3 regions of the Sporosarcina thermotolerans genome follow, and region 3 is predicted to be linked to each of the others. Evidence: predicted binding sites of a transcription regulator. Region 3 holds the regulator's gene; each other region holds the start of a gene.

Region 1 (5,047 bases), on a different contig from region 3:
TTTGCAGCGCTTTCGGTTACGTGATAATACTCGGAATGCATCGTATGCTCTTCTATCGTATCAGAACTGACTGGACGGAATGTACCTAAACCTACATGTAAAGTGATAAACTCAACACCAACGCCTTTGTCTCTGATTTCCTGCAGGATCTCTTCAGTAAAATGAAGACCGGCAGTAGGAGCTGCAGCGGATCCTCTTTCTTTTGCAAAAACAGTTTGATAGCGCGATTGATCATCGAGTGTTTCGGTGATATATGGAGGTAGAGGCATCTGTCCGAGTTCATCTAAAATTTCATAGAAGATGCCTTCATAACGGAATTGGAATACTCGGCCACCTTGTTCCAATATTTCAGTGCATTCTGCCTGTAACGTACCATTACCAAACGATATGACAGTTCCGACTTTGACCCGTTTTGCAGGTTTCACAAGTGTTTCCCATTCGTCTTGGCCGTATTCTTTTAGGAGAAGGACTTCGATTGATGCACCGGTATCTTCCTTAATTCCGATTAAACGGGCGGGAAGGACGCGTGTATCGTTAAGTACGAGTACATCTCCTGCCTGTAGCTCATCGACAATTTGACGGAATTGATGATGTTCAATTTCTCCTGTAACTTTGTCCAGTACCATTAGTCGGCTTGCTGTACGATCTTTTAATGGTGTTTGTGCTATTAGACTTTCCGGCAATTCAAAGTCGAAATCATTTACATCCATAATTTGCGAAGACTCCTTCTATCTTTAACTAAGTACATTTAATTTATTGTTTCGGGGGCTGTTAGGCCGAAGTGTTCGTAGGCAAGTCGTGTAGCGATTCTACCACGAGGTGTTCTTTGGATGAAGCCGATTTGCAGCAAATAGGGTTCGTAAACGTCTTCAATAGTAATCGACTCTTCCCCAATACTTGCAGCAATCGTATCAATTCCAACCGGGCCGCCACGAAATCGCTCAATCATACCTAAGAGTAATTTATGGTCGATATGATCCAAGCCATGGGAATCGACTTGCAACATTTCAAGGGCCTCTTTAGCAATTGCAAAAGTAATGCTTCCATTTCCCCTGACTTGTGCATAGTCCCGTACCCTCCGTAGTAGTCTGTTCGCAATCCGCGGTGTCCCTCTTGACCTTCTGGCAATTTCTACAGCCGCACCTTCATCGATAGCGACGTCGAATAGGTTTGCACTTCTTGTGACAATTTCTTTTAACGGTTCTTCGCTGTAAAACTCAAGACGAAGTGGTACTCCGAAACGGTCTCTAAGCGGCGCGGATAGAGAGCCTGCTCTTGTTGTAGCACCTATCAGTGTGAATGGAGGTAGGTCAAGTCTTATCGACTTTGCGGATGGCCCTTTCCCGACAACAATATCGAGACAAAAGTCTTCCATTGCCGGATAGAGCACTTCCTCGATTGACCGGTTCAAGCGATGTATTTCATCGATGAAAAGGACATCTCCCGGCTCCAATGATGAGACGACGGCTGCAAGATCCCCTGGCCGTTCTATAGCGGGGCCGCTTGTCATTTTCACATTGACACCCATCTCATTGGCAATAACTGTCGCCAATGTTGTCTTTCCAAGTCCCGGAGGACCATAAAGAAGGACATGATCCAGGCTTTCATTTCTACCCTTTGCGGCTTGGATGAAAATACTCAGATTGTCCTTTACAGTTTCCTGTCCAATATATTGTTGCAACGTCTGCGGGCGCAACGATTGTTCGAAGCTATCGTCATAATTGGAATTCTCGCTTGAAATGACTCGTTCCATGCCTGCCTATTCCTCCTTCCAAACAGATTCCACCTACTTCTGTTTCAATAATAAGCGTAGCGCAAGTTTCATATAACCTTCCGTATCCAATTCTTCCTTTTGCATCTCTGTTCTCACTTTGGTCAGTTCCCGCTGAGAATAGCCAAGCGCCTGCAATGCAAGGATCGCTTCTTCCAACGCGTCATTTTCAGCCATTGAAAGAAGTGTAGCCTCCGTATCCGGCATTTCGATTTCGGAGAAAAGATCTCCAAGTTTTCCTTTTAGGTCAAGGATCATCTGCCTCGCAGTCTTCTTACCAACACCTGGGAATTTGACTAAGAAGGTTTCATCTTCCCTTTCAATTGCACCAATTACTTGTGATGGGATGCCACTCGCCAAAATTGCAAGTGCGCCTTTCGGACCGATACCCGAAACAGTGATGAGTTTTTTGAACAGTTCGCGCTGTTCCAGTGATTTGAATCCCAACAGCCACTGCATATCTTCACGGACATGCAAGTAGGTAAATACTTGTTGAATTTCTTCAGTCCTGTGGAATGCATATGGATTAGGAGTCATAATCTGCCATCCAACGCCCCCCTGCTCGAGCGTTATGTATTCCGGTGTCACACGTGTGACAATCCCTTTAATATAATCGTACAAATCATTCTCCGTTGCCAAAACCTTATAAAATTTTATAAAGCCTGTTTGATTCTTGCTTCATCCTGTCCGATTTTGCCGAAGCTAATTTCGTTTGTTCTAACAGTCCACAAGCGTAAATTCGGGTACAACGAACCCTACACATTAACAGTGTCTTGTTGGTGACAAAACTGTTAATCCTTCATAGCTTGCCAAATTTAATGATGCATTTCTATCCCGATCCAACTTCAATCCACATTCACATGAAAACACACGATCAGACAGTTTCAGGTCTTTTTTAATCGTTCCACATGATGAACACTTTTTGGAGGACGGGTAAAAACGATCCGATTTAGTGAATCCAATTCCATATTTTTCGCACTTATATTTCATTTGGCGAATGAACTCATGGAATTTCTGGTCTCCAATTGCTTTTGAAAGATGGCGGTTTTTCAACATGCCACTCACATTCAAGTCCTCCATCACAACTTTGCTTGGTTTGGTTTTCACGATAGCGTTAGTTGCCTGGTGAATATGATTGTTTCGGATATTGGATAATCGCCTGTGTAGGTGTTGTATCCGGTTTTCAAGTTTTATAATGTTGCTCGTTTTGACGAAACGGTCTCCCTCCTTATTCATCTCGTATTTGCGCGATACGCTTCGTTGCAACCTACGCAAGCGTTTCCCGGTCTTTCTTATTTCTTTGGTTTTGTTGATATTCTTAAATACTTGACCATTGGAACAAACAGCCAACTCTTTAATCCCTAAGTCAATTCCAATGATTTCATCTGTTAGTTCAGGCTGTTCAAATTCTTGTTCAATCCCCACGGAAATATACCAATATTTATTGTCAAAACTAATTCTCGGATTGGTATAAGAAACCCCCATCGGAATCTGCTCACTTGTTTTTATCCAACCTACCTTTTCGATCAACACCAAATTCCTTTTCACTTTTAATTTGCCGGTATCATTATAAAAGGATAGCTTTGATTTTTTACGACTTTTTAATTTAGGATACTTGGCCTTCCCCTTGAAATAATTTTTATATGCTATACAAGCATCCTTTATCGCCTGTTTTGTAACATTGTTTGATACGTCAAATAACCAATAAAATGTTTCCATTTGTTTCAGTTTTGTCAGTTCTTTCCGCAGGTCATTATTGGAAATAAACTTGTCTCCCTGCATGAAGTTTTCCTGTTGTCTGTTTAACGCCCAATTATACGCCCATCTGGCAGTACCTACAGACTTCCATAACTGTTTTTCTTGTTCTTTAGTTGGTCGGAGTCTGATTTTCTTCGCAAGAATCATTCTCTAACAACTCCTTAATCATCTTCTTGGCTTTGTTTGCTTAACGATTAGTTTGTTTAATCCCTTTTTATTGCAGTTCATCCTGCTTTCAACATCCGTTATGATTTCAAATTGATAACCTATTGCAACATAATACGTTTTGACATTCTCAATTTTTATCCAGGTCATCTTTTTGATTCTGCGAGCTAACCCTGCAATAACCTCACCACTTTATTCAGTTGTCGTTCACCTTTAAACGCCTAAGAAGTGACGGAGCTGTTCGTACGAATAATATCGATAACCGCTTTAACATGATGCGGCTTGGAAACCCCTTGTTAATCCCATTTTTTTAATGTCTGACTCGTTTTCCCGATCAATTCAGCGAATTCGCCAATAGAATAATATTTCATTCTCTATCACCGCTAATTTCGTTATACAAAAAAATATAATAAACTTGAAATTTCTTCTATTTTTTAACCTTGAGTCGTCTGTTATAAGCCCCCCTAAAGTATAGAAACTATTATAGCATACGAACGGATTTTCTATCTATAGATGTGTTAATGCCTCCCCCGGTGTGTGGGAGCAAAAAAAATAAGCCGCTGTCAAAGCGGCTTATTGGCTCATCTATAATGGGTTGCACTGAATTAGTTCATATTCCGTTCGACATCATACCATAGCTTCGGCCAGGAAGAGAGGGCGCTTTCTGTAAATGGTATGAGTTTCCTTGCAAGATTATATTGCTTGTTCTTAGGTAAGTTTAAAAGGTGAAGCCATTCCCTTAACAGCTCATTTGGATAAAGCAGCATTGATTTTGAAGCATTATCTAAATCATTTAAGGCGGATTGTTCCGCTAAAAGAAATTCAAGGTTATAGCCGATATTCGGTAGTACACGATGCATCCAAAGCGCAAGCTCAGTTCCGGGAGGCCCCGTACATGCAAGATCAAAATCGATAAAGCGAATCATTCCATTTTCATCACGCAAAATATTATGGTGTACGACATCGCCGTGAAGTAAAGTTTGGCCAAAGGGTTGACGGTATTGCTTCTTTATCAAAGGAAGAGCTTTCTTTCCATATAGAATAATTTCGTCGACCGTCTTTTTACCAAGGTAATTTTCACTTGCATTGCGATTATCGATGAAACGTTCCAATCTTTCTTGCCATTTATCAATAAGTTGATATCTATGCAGATACGGGGAAGCATCCCAATCAATCATCTCTTTTGTCTCATGCAACGCTTGAAGAGCCATTAGTGAATCCGTTCGGTCTACCCTTTTTCTAAAGTTGACTGGTTTTGTTCCTTCAATCCAAGGCTGCATGATATATAACGGATCTTCCGTCGAAATGATCGGAACAATATGCGGGAATCTGATTGTCTGGAGCTGCCGATGT
Region 2 (5,047 bases), on a different contig from region 3:
TCTTAATGGGCGGTGAATTGACGGGATGGCCACGTCTCATGAATGGTGATCCGGATATAACCGCTTCACTTATTGCGGCAAAAAAAGCCGGAAAAAAAATCGAAGGACATTTCCCAGGGTCCTCAGAAAGAACGCTTGCGAGGATGAAACTTTTAGGCGTCGATGGTGATCACGAAGCGATGACTGTTGAGGAGGTTGAAGCTCGCCTGCAGCAAGGGTTTGCGGTGACGCTTCGCCATTCATCCATTCGCCCGGATTTGCCGCAACTTTTAAATGGGATCCTTGAAAAGGGTCATGATGTGTTCGATCATCTCATGATGACAACGGATGGCTCGACACCTTCATTCCACATGGATGGTGTCATGGATAAATGCATTCAAGTAGCGCTCGACGCTGGCGTTAACCCAATCGATGCTTATTTAATGGCTTCCTATAATATCGCGCGCTATTATGATATCACCGATTTGCATGGTGTGATTGCGACGGGAAGATATGCGACGCTCAATTTCCTAAAGGAGGACAAGAACCCGGTTCCAACTGACGTTCTCTCTAAAGGCAAGTGGCTGAAGCGTAACAATGAACCTACTGAGTCATTCGAGAATGTCGATTGGTCTGCGATTCCAGATTTCAAATTGGACTTCGACTTAGGCGAAAAGGATTTCGAATTTAGTCATTCAGTAGGTATTAACATGGTGAATGACGTCATTACAAAACCATATGAAGTGACAATTGACCTTTCGGTGGACAGATTGTCAGATGAACACGACGAGAGCTTCCTTATGCTCATCGATCGGAATGGAAAGTGGCGAGTCAATACGGTTATTAAAGGATTCGCAGATCATGTTCAAGGATTTGCTTCCTCCTATTCGAATACAGGGGATATCATTTTGATTGGAAAAGATAAGCGAGAAATGTTCCGTGCATTCCGTGAAATGAAACAGATGCGGGGCGGAATGGTGTTGCATGAAGACGGAAAGATTGCAGCGTCAATCCCACTTCCAATCAGTGGAGGATTGTCAGCGGAAAACGTCGAAGTACTAATTGAACAGGAACTGAAATTGAAAAAAGCACTCTTGGAACGGGGATATAAACATGGTGATGCCGTTTATACCTTCTTATTTTTACAATCAACACATTTGCCATATGTACGGGCAACTCAAATAGGGCTTTATAATGTCATGAAGAACGAAGTAATCATTCCATCGAAGGAAAGATAGGAGGAAGTAATGAAGGGGAATATGAGGGGATGGCTTATAGGAATGGCCATTTTGTTGCTGTTGTTGTCAGCGTGTTCGAAAGATGAAAAGGTGGGCGCAGAAGAAAAAAATCCAGAGCCCACGGAGAATGATGAAGTTGAAGAAGTAGTCGAAGAAACTGAAGATGAGGATGAAGTGAACGGATCGCTGCGTTTTCAATCGCCGTTCATAGGTGCGTTAACGGAGGATGAAAATTGGGCCAGACCTGTTCTTGCAACAATCAACAACCACCCGGCGGCCAGACCCCAATCGGGAATCAGCCAGGCAGATGTCGTATATGAATTCCTTGCTGAAGGGAATATGACACGCTTCTTGGCATTATTCCAAAGTGAACTTCCGGAAACGGTGGGGCCAATCCGAAGTGCTCGGGATTATTTTGTTTATTTGTCAAAAGGGATGGACGCGTTTTACGTTGCACACGGTTATAGTCCGGATGCAAAAGCTTTATTGGACAGAAAGTATGTCGATCATATAAATGGCATGCAATATGACGGAACTTTATTCAAAAGATCATCGGACAGAAAAGCACCACATAACTCCTATATTAGCGGAGAGAATATCAAAGCCGCTATGGAAAAAACAAATTCATCTACTGAAATCGTGAAGGTACCTGAGTTCGCCTTCCATGATTCCGTCGAGGATGCACGAGTAGGGGATATTGCAACAATGATCGACATTCGTTTCAGTTCGGATAAAAATTTCATATCCACATTCTCATATGATCCGGAAAATGCAACGTATGACCGGATGGTAAATGGCATCAAAACAATTGATAAATTGAATGACACGCCAGTTGGAGTTTCCAATATCCTCGTTCTTGAGGCAGGCCACCGCACAATCGATAGTGTAGGCAGACTGGCCGTCGATATTGAAAGTGGCGGAAAAGCAATTCTGTTCCAGGCGGGTATTGCCAAAGAATTGGAATGGAAGAATATTGACGGTTTTTTAGTGCCTGTTGAGAATGGCGAGTTAGCTAAATTAGTTCCAGGAAGAACATGGGTCCATATTGTTCCAACTTCGGGAATCTCAAAATCAGTCACTTATACTCCTTGAACGAACGATAGGAAATAGGGGGAAACTTGCATGCAAATAAATAAAATCCGAAGTGAGCAGACAGACAAGCTATTCAAAGCCATATTGGAGTTGAAGGATCTCGAGGAATGCTATATGTTTTTTGATGATCTATCCACAATGAGCGAATTGCAATCGATGGCTCAGCGGTTAGAAGTGGCTCATGCATTGAAACAGAAAAAGACATACGATCGAATCCAAAACGAAACCGGAGCAAGTACAGCAACAATTTCACGCGTCAGGCGTTGTGTTGACTACGGTTCGGGGGGCTATAACACTGTGTTGAACCGCCTCTACCCGGAGCTCATCGAAAATAGCGATAAGAAGTGAACAGGCGGAGAAACGTTCCGCCTGTTTTTTTGGTATACTGTGGGATAGAAGATGACAACGTAATTTGATGGATTAGGTGGTAAAACAATGGATTATAGACAATGGCGCCACGCCTTTAAAGTGGACCCTGCTAAAACTTTGACGGATGATGAAATCGAAAGACTTGCTGAATCTGGAACGGATGGCATTATCGTAGGTGGAACGGACGGAGTAACACTCGAAAATGTCCTCGATCTATTGGTACGCATACGGAGATACTCCGTACCGGTCGCGCTTGAAGTGTCAACGGTCGAATCCGTAACGCCTGGCTTTGATTATTATTTCATCCCGACAGTCCTTAACTCAACAAAGACAGAATGGGTGAATGGCATCCATCACAAAGCCCTTAAGGAATACGGTCATATGATGAATTGGGATGAGGTCATAACAGAAGGCTATTGCATTCTGAACACCGATTGCAAAGCGGCCAAGCTGACAGGTGTACAAGAAGTCCCAGACGAAGAAGATGTCATTGCATATGCACGCATGGCAGAGCATCTCTTTAACTTGCCAGTATTCTACCTCGAATATAGCGGCACTTACGGAGACAAAGAAATTGTCAAAGCCGCCGCCCGTGTATTAGAAAAAACACAACTATTCTACGGTGGAGGTGTCCGTTGCGCAAAAGACGCCAAAGAAATGGCCTCCATAGCCCAAACAGTCATAGTAGGCAACATCATCTATGAAGACATGAAAGCTGCTTTGTCCACTGTAGAAGCAGTGAAAACTGTACCTTTAATATAAGATCTAAATATTTTTAAGAAGCTCCGTTGATTGAAGCGTAGGGCGGCGACTCCTGCGGGAAAAGCGTCAGCAGAAGACCCCGCAACGAAGCGAAGCGTAGTGAGGAGGCTGAAGCGACGCCCGCGGAAAGCGTCCGCCCGAAGCGGAAATCAACAGTGTTATTTATCTTTCGATAATGTATAATAAAGAACAAACGTTCCACGAAAGGCGGGATTACTTTTGAATGAAATAGCAGCAGACTTGCTTGTCGGCATGAACCCGGAACAAGCCCGCGCAGTAAAAAAAACCGAAGGCCCACTCCTCATCATGGCAGGCGCAGGCTCAGGTAAAACAAGGGTACTTACACATCGCATCGCCTATCTGATTGTCGAAAAAAATGTCTACCCTTCAAATATATTAGCCATCACATTTACAAACAAAGCAGCAAGAGAAATGCGTAATCGGATCGACGGTCTACTTGGACCCGGAACAGGCGAGCGGATGTGGGTATCCACATTCCACTCAATGTGTGTTCGTATCCTTCGAAGAGACATCGATCGGATTGGGATCGCAAAAAGCTTTTCTATCCTTGATGGATCGGACCAATTGACTGTCATTAAAAACGTGCTGAAGGAACGGAATATTGATCCTAAACAATATGACCCACGCGCAATGCTTGGCGCAATCAGTTCGGCAAAAAATGAATGCATCGATGCGGAAAACTTTAAGGGACAGATCAATCCGCATAACCCATATGAAAAGACAATTGCAACTGTCTATGAAGGGTATACGAAGAAACTTCGTCAAAACCAATCACTCGATTTTGACGACCTCATCATGATGACTCTCAAACTATTCGAACGCGTACCGGAAGTCCTCGAATTTTATCAAAATAAATTCCAATATATCCATGTTGATGAGTACCAAGACACGAATAATGCCCAATACAGACTCGTAAATATGTTGGCATCGAAATTCAGAAATCTATGCGTTGTCGGTGACTCAGACCAGTCTATCTATAGATGGCGTGGTGCCGATATTGGAAATATTCTTTCATTCGAAAAAGATTATAAAGACGCAACAGTCATCTTGCTTGAGCAAAATTATCGATCGACCAAAAACATCCTGCGAGCAGCAAACGATGTTATCCAAAACAACCGTAGTCGTTACGATAAGAAATTGCGGACAGATAACGCAGAAGGCGATTCAATTACCGTCTACAAGGCTTCTGACGAGCGGGATGAATCCCAATTTATCGTACAAAGAATCATCGAGCTGAAGGAAAGCGAAAATCTAACGCTTGATCAGTTCGCAATACTGTACAGAACGAACGCGCAATCCCGTATGATTGAGGAATATCTTGTGAAATCCAATTTGGATTACACGATTGTCGGAGGCACAAAGTTCTATGATCGAAAAGAGATTAAGGATTTATTGGCTTATTTAAAACTGATTGCGAATAACGATGATGACCTGGCGCTTGCAAGGATTATCAATGAACCGAAACGGAGCATTGGTGCTACATCTTTCGACAGAATGGCACAATTTGCGATTGAGAATGACCGTTCAATTTTCGACGCCTTACAGGAAGTGCATTTCATGGGGCTGACAGCAAGAGCGGCAAATGA
Region 3 (5,047 bases):
GTATGGGATCTTTTATTGCAAGAAGATATGCACAAATGTTCGGGATCGAATTGGATTTAATGATTTGTTCGGGAACTGCGTCGGATTCAAGGGTGAGTCGACTTGGAGGACAAGCTCTTGCGAAATTGAAGGGGCAAGTAACAGATTTTGAAAAACAGGATTACTTTATCAATAAATTAGTATTTGGCGCCTTTAAAAATTCAGTTGTATCTCCGGAAACTCCCCTTGATTGGCTGTCTTCAAGGAGAGAAACTGTAGAAGAGTATATTAATGATCCACTTTGTGGCTTTGTGCCATCGACTGGTTTTTTCCTTGAACTCTTTAATGGGATATCCAAAATCCATAATCGAGGACTAATCCGTCAAACACCTGCAAACTTGCCCATTTTGCTACTATCGGGTTTACAAGATCCTGTTGGTGAACAAGGGAAAGGTATATGGAAGGTTGCACGTCAACTTGTAAATGAGGGACTACAAAATGTAACTGTCATGCTGTACGAAGGCGGCCGACATGAAATGTTACAAGAAGTAAATCGTGAAGAAGTATATGATTTTATAAAAGGCTGGATCGATAAAAATGAAAAATGAAATTAAAGTAATAGCGATCGTCGGTCCCACAGCATCAGGCAAAACTGCATTAAGTATTGAGCTTGCCAAAATGTTGGACGGAGAAATAATTAATGGGGACGCAATGCAAGTATATAAAGGTTTGGATATCGGAACAGCAAAAATAAAAGAAGAAGAAAAAGATGGAATTCCTCATCATTTATTTGATGTGAAAGGGCCTTCGGAGTCATTTTCTGTTGCTGAATACCAATATGCAGTCAGGAACTGTATCGATGATATTTTGAAAAGGGGAAAGCAACCAATTATCGTTGGAGGCACTGGACTATATATTCAGTCTGTCCTATTCGATTTCAGATTTACGGATGAGGCTTCCGATGAAACTGTCAGGACGGCCCTCGAAGATGAATTAACTACTGACGGCGGGCCAGAACGCTTGTACAATCGTCTACTTACATTAGATCCCAATAGTGCAGAAAAAATTCATCCGAATAATCACAGAAGACTAATACGTGCGTTAGAAATTATTGAAGTTACAGGCAAGACCAAAAACGAACATGAAAAAGGAAAGGGACGCGTCCCTGTATATGATCATGTGATCATTGGAATGGATATGGATCGTGAAGTCCTCTATGATAGAATCAATCGAAGGGTAGATCAAATGATGGAGGAAGGATTACTGGACGAAGCGAGTGCTTTATGGAATAAGGGAATCCGCGATGTTCAATCAGTCCAGGCAATCGGATATAAAGAAATTCATCAGTATTTAGAGGGGAAATTGTCGTTTGATGATGCTGTTGCCTTAATAAAACAAAATACACGTCATTATGCAAAACGGCAAATGACCTATTTTAGAAATAAAATGGATATTTTTTGGGTGGATGCCCTTTTAGATACGAAAAAAAATGTTGAGGGAATTTTAATAATTTTAAAGGATTTTAATCGAATCGAATCGAATAAGTAAAAGAGCAATAGAAATATAGAAGTAATTGGAGGCTGGGGTGTATGTCACAAGGTAATATGCAAGAAGTGTTTTTGAATTCTTTAAGGAAAAACAATACATTTGTCACTGTTTTTCTGCTGAACGGTTTTCAATTAAAAGGTCTTATCAAATCATATGATAATTACACCGTTCTACTTGAATCCGATGGTAAGCAACAATTGATTTACAAGCATGCGATTTCAACTTACGTACCTGCAAAACCGGTTCTTTTGAAGGATGAAGAATAACTAATAGACCAAAGAACAGGGGGCATACATCCTGTTCTTTTTTCTTTCTCATTGACCTCTACCGTCAGACTGATAATATAATGAGGTGACTATTAGTAGGAAAGAGGATAAAACAATGAGGATTCACGAATTTACAACTGAAATTGATTCAAGGGCTGAAGAGGCTGAACTAAAACTTACTCCATATTTTAAAGAAGTTGAAAAGATAGCGTTTTTCAATCAAAGGAAGGTTCTGTCGGCTTTCCGAAAGAACATGGTCAGTGATTTTCATTTAACCGGTTCCACTGGATACGGCTATGATGATAGTGGTCGTGATGTACTTGAACAAGTGTATGCAGATGTATTTGGAGCTGAATCATGCCTTGTTCGCAATCAGATTATTTCAGGAACACATGCTATATCGCTCAGCTTATTCGGTATACTTAGACCAGGGGATGAACTCCTATACATAACAGGGAAACCATATGACACTCTTGACTCGATTGTAACTGGTCATGGAGAGGATACGGGTTCGTTAAATGATTTTGGTATCTCCTATAAGCATATCGACTTGAACAACGATGGATCGGTTAATTTTGAAGAAGTGAAAAAGAACATTCATAGCAAGACAAGAATGGTTGGAATTCAGCGTTCGAAAGGTTATTCAGACCGTCCTTCCTTTAGTATAAGTGAAATTGAGGAAATGGTACGGTTTATTAAATCGATTGACTCCGAAATAATTGTATTTGTTGATAATTGTTATGGTGAATTCGTGGAAACGACAGAGCCAACCGAAGTTGGGGCTGATTTAATGGCAGGTTCACTCATTAAAAATCCGGGTGGGGGACTTGCAAGAACTGGTGGCTATATTGCGGGTCGTGAGGATCTTGTGAAAAAATGTGCCTATCGAATGACTTCTCCGGGAATAGGTGCAGAAGCAGGAGCATCACTTGATACATTACTCGAAATGTACCAAGGTTTCTTCCTCGCCCCGCACGTCGTAAGCCAAGCTGTAAAAGGAGCGCTTTTCACTGCGGCATTCCTTGAAAGTTTCGGATTTGACACAACTCCGCATTATACGAACAAGCGAACAGATTTGATCCAATCAGTTAACTTTAGTAATGCAGATCAAATGATTGCATTCTGCAGAACCATTCAAGAAAATTCTCCAATAAACGCACATTATGCGCCAGAACCATCATATATGCCAGGTTATTCCGATGATGTGATCATGGCTGCAGGCACATTCATACAAGGTTCGAGTATAGAACTAACAGCTGATGGCCCGATTAGACCTCCTTATACTGCATACGTCCAAGGTGGATTAACGTACGAACACGTAAAGGCTGCTGTCATGTCCTCTGTAGAGAAATTATTTGAAGATAAATTGATTGAAAGAAAATAAAAAGAGGGAGTCCCCGTCAAGGCTATTAGACTGGGACTCCCTCTTTTTATTAATGGATTTGTCGGTATACGCCTACGACTTTACCAAGAATGGAAACATTATTTACGATAATTGGTTCCATTGATTCGTTTTCAGGCTGTAAACGGAAATAATCTTTTTCCTTGAAAAATCTCTTCACAGTTGCCTCATCTTCTTCCGTCATGGCAACAACAATCTCACCATTATTAGCTGTTTGTTGTTGTTTAACAACTACATAGTCACCATTCAATATTCCAGCATCAATCATACTGCTGCCGACAATTTCTAACATGAATAGATTTTCATCAGCAGTTCCGTATGAATCTGGCAATGGGAAATACTCTTCGATATTTTCAATCGCAGTTATCGGAAGGCCGGCAGTTACCTTACCAACGAGAGGTACATGTACTACTCCGGACTTCATAGCTTCGAGACCTTCAGGATCCAATACCTCTATTGCACGTGGTTTAGTGGGGTCCCTACGTATGAAACCCTTGCTTTCTAGACGTGCCAAGTGCCCGTGAACAGTTGAACTGGATGCTAATCCTACTGCTTCCCCGATCTCCCGTACGGAAGGGGGATACCCTTTGATTTTAACCTCTTCTTTAATGAATGATAATATATCCTGCTGTCGTTTTGAAATTTTCTTCATTTTTCCGCCCCTCCAGAAAATAAATAGTTAGGATATTCGCGATTGGTATCCCGCGTCCGTTTTATTGCTTAAGAATAGTATAACAGGTGTTCGGGTCGTTAGCAAACAAAGGTTCGAATGTTTTGTTGACTTCTAAAAATACTTATCTTATAATGGGAACAAGTATTCCGAACATATATTCCTGGAGGTATAAATCATGTCTTTATTTCAAAAATACGGCTATATCCTATTAATAGTATTTCTTTGCACAGCTTTCACTATTGCAGGGGTGATAAAAGAGTCAAAAAGAAATACATTCATTGAGATTACGGTTAACGATGGTGATACGTTATGGGGATTAGCACAAGATTTTTCGGAAAATAAACGAACGCATAGATGGATTGATGAGGTGATGGTGCTCAATAATTTAGAGACTTCAATGATTAAAACCGGAGAAAAACTTAAATTGCCTGTACCCGCTCCTATATCAATCGATGATAAGCTTGTTGAAATGGCAGGGGGAAAATAATGGCAGATGAATTAAAGACTTGTGTTATCTATTGCAGAGTTAGCACAGACAAAGAAGCGCAGGAAACCTCCTTATCAAGGCAGGAAGAAGAATTAGTCAAACTGTCCAACAGTCTTGGGTTGAAAACATTACAGGTTTTTAAGGAAAAACATAGCGGCTATGATATGGATCGTGAGGGCCTGCTTAATTTATTGGATTTTATCAAAGATGAGAAAGTGGACGCTGTCCTTATTCAGGATGAGACGAGACTTGGCAGGGGTAATGCAAGGGTCGCCATTCTTCATTTATTGGCTAAAACAAATACAATGATTATTACGAATCATGACAACGGGGCATTGAAATTGAACGAAATGGATACAATGCTCCTTGAGATTCTTGCGATTGTTGAGGAGTATCAACGTAAATTACATAATGCCAAAATCAGAAGAGGTATGAAAAGGGCAGTTCGGGAAGGCTATAGACCCGAAAAAAACTTAAAGAATAAAGGTAACCTTGAAGGACGGGAAAGAATAGACGTCCCGTTAGAGGAAATTGTATCGCTGCGAACAAAAGGTTTAACGTTTGAAGAGATTGCGAGTGTACTGAGGGGGCTTGGTCACGATATTAGTAAAGCAACGGTACATCGAAGATATAAGGAATATGAAATGAAGCAGGAAGGCTGATTGGTTGCACTTCCTGCTTTTTTTGTATAC

The links. Region 3 encodes LexA, which represses DNA repair genes until DNA is damaged. Its sites were predicted from a motif close to CGAACATATGTTCG; they were not measured.
Region 1: a site for LexA is predicted at 2,500-2,513, ahead of ruvA (Holliday junction branch migration protein RuvA). Genes of this name have one in related genera too.
Region 2: a site for LexA is predicted at 3,627-3,640, ahead of pcrA (DNA helicase PcrA). Genes of this name have one in related genera too.

What each region holds. Positions count from the first base shown of each region.
Region 1 covers NZ_JBHSRM010000014.1:64,769-69,815, reverse strand. The annotation lists gene queA (tRNA preQ1(34) S-adenosylmethionine ribosyltransferase-isomerase QueA) at 1-710, opposite strand, end outside; gene ruvB (Holliday junction branch migration DNA helicase RuvB) at 749-1,753, opposite strand; gene ruvA (Holliday junction branch migration protein RuvA) at 1,787-2,392, opposite strand; gene ACFPZG_RS11840 (RNA-guided endonuclease InsQ/TnpB family protein) at 2,534-3,676, opposite strand; partial or broken gene ACFPZG_RS11835 (MerR family transcriptional regulator) at 3,722-4,065, opposite strand; gene ACFPZG_RS11830 (phosphotransferase) at 4,300-5,047, opposite strand, start outside.
Region 2 covers NZ_JBHSRM010000015.1:128,252-133,298, reverse strand. The annotation lists gene ACFPZG_RS13650 (adenine deaminase C-terminal domain-containing protein) at 1-1,217, shown strand, start outside; gene ACFPZG_RS13645 (DUF3048 domain-containing protein) at 1,227-2,309, shown strand; gene ACFPZG_RS13640 (YerC/YecD family TrpR-related protein) at 2,340-2,657, shown strand; gene pcrB (heptaprenylglyceryl phosphate synthase) at 2,745-3,440, shown strand; gene pcrA (DNA helicase PcrA) at 3,693-5,047, shown strand, end outside.
Region 3 covers NZ_JBHSRM010000013.1:297,412-302,458, reverse strand. The annotation lists gene ACFPZG_RS09380 (alpha/beta fold hydrolase) at 1-587, shown strand, start outside; gene miaA (tRNA (adenosine(37)-N6)-dimethylallyltransferase MiaA) at 577-1,527, shown strand; gene hfq (RNA chaperone Hfq) at 1,569-1,793, shown strand; gene ACFPZG_RS09365 (methionine gamma-lyase family protein) at 1,909-3,177, shown strand; gene lexA (transcriptional repressor LexA) at 3,227-3,847, opposite strand; gene yneA (cell division suppressor protein YneA) at 4,044-4,355, shown strand; gene ACFPZG_RS09350 (YneB family resolvase-like protein) at 4,355-5,017, shown strand.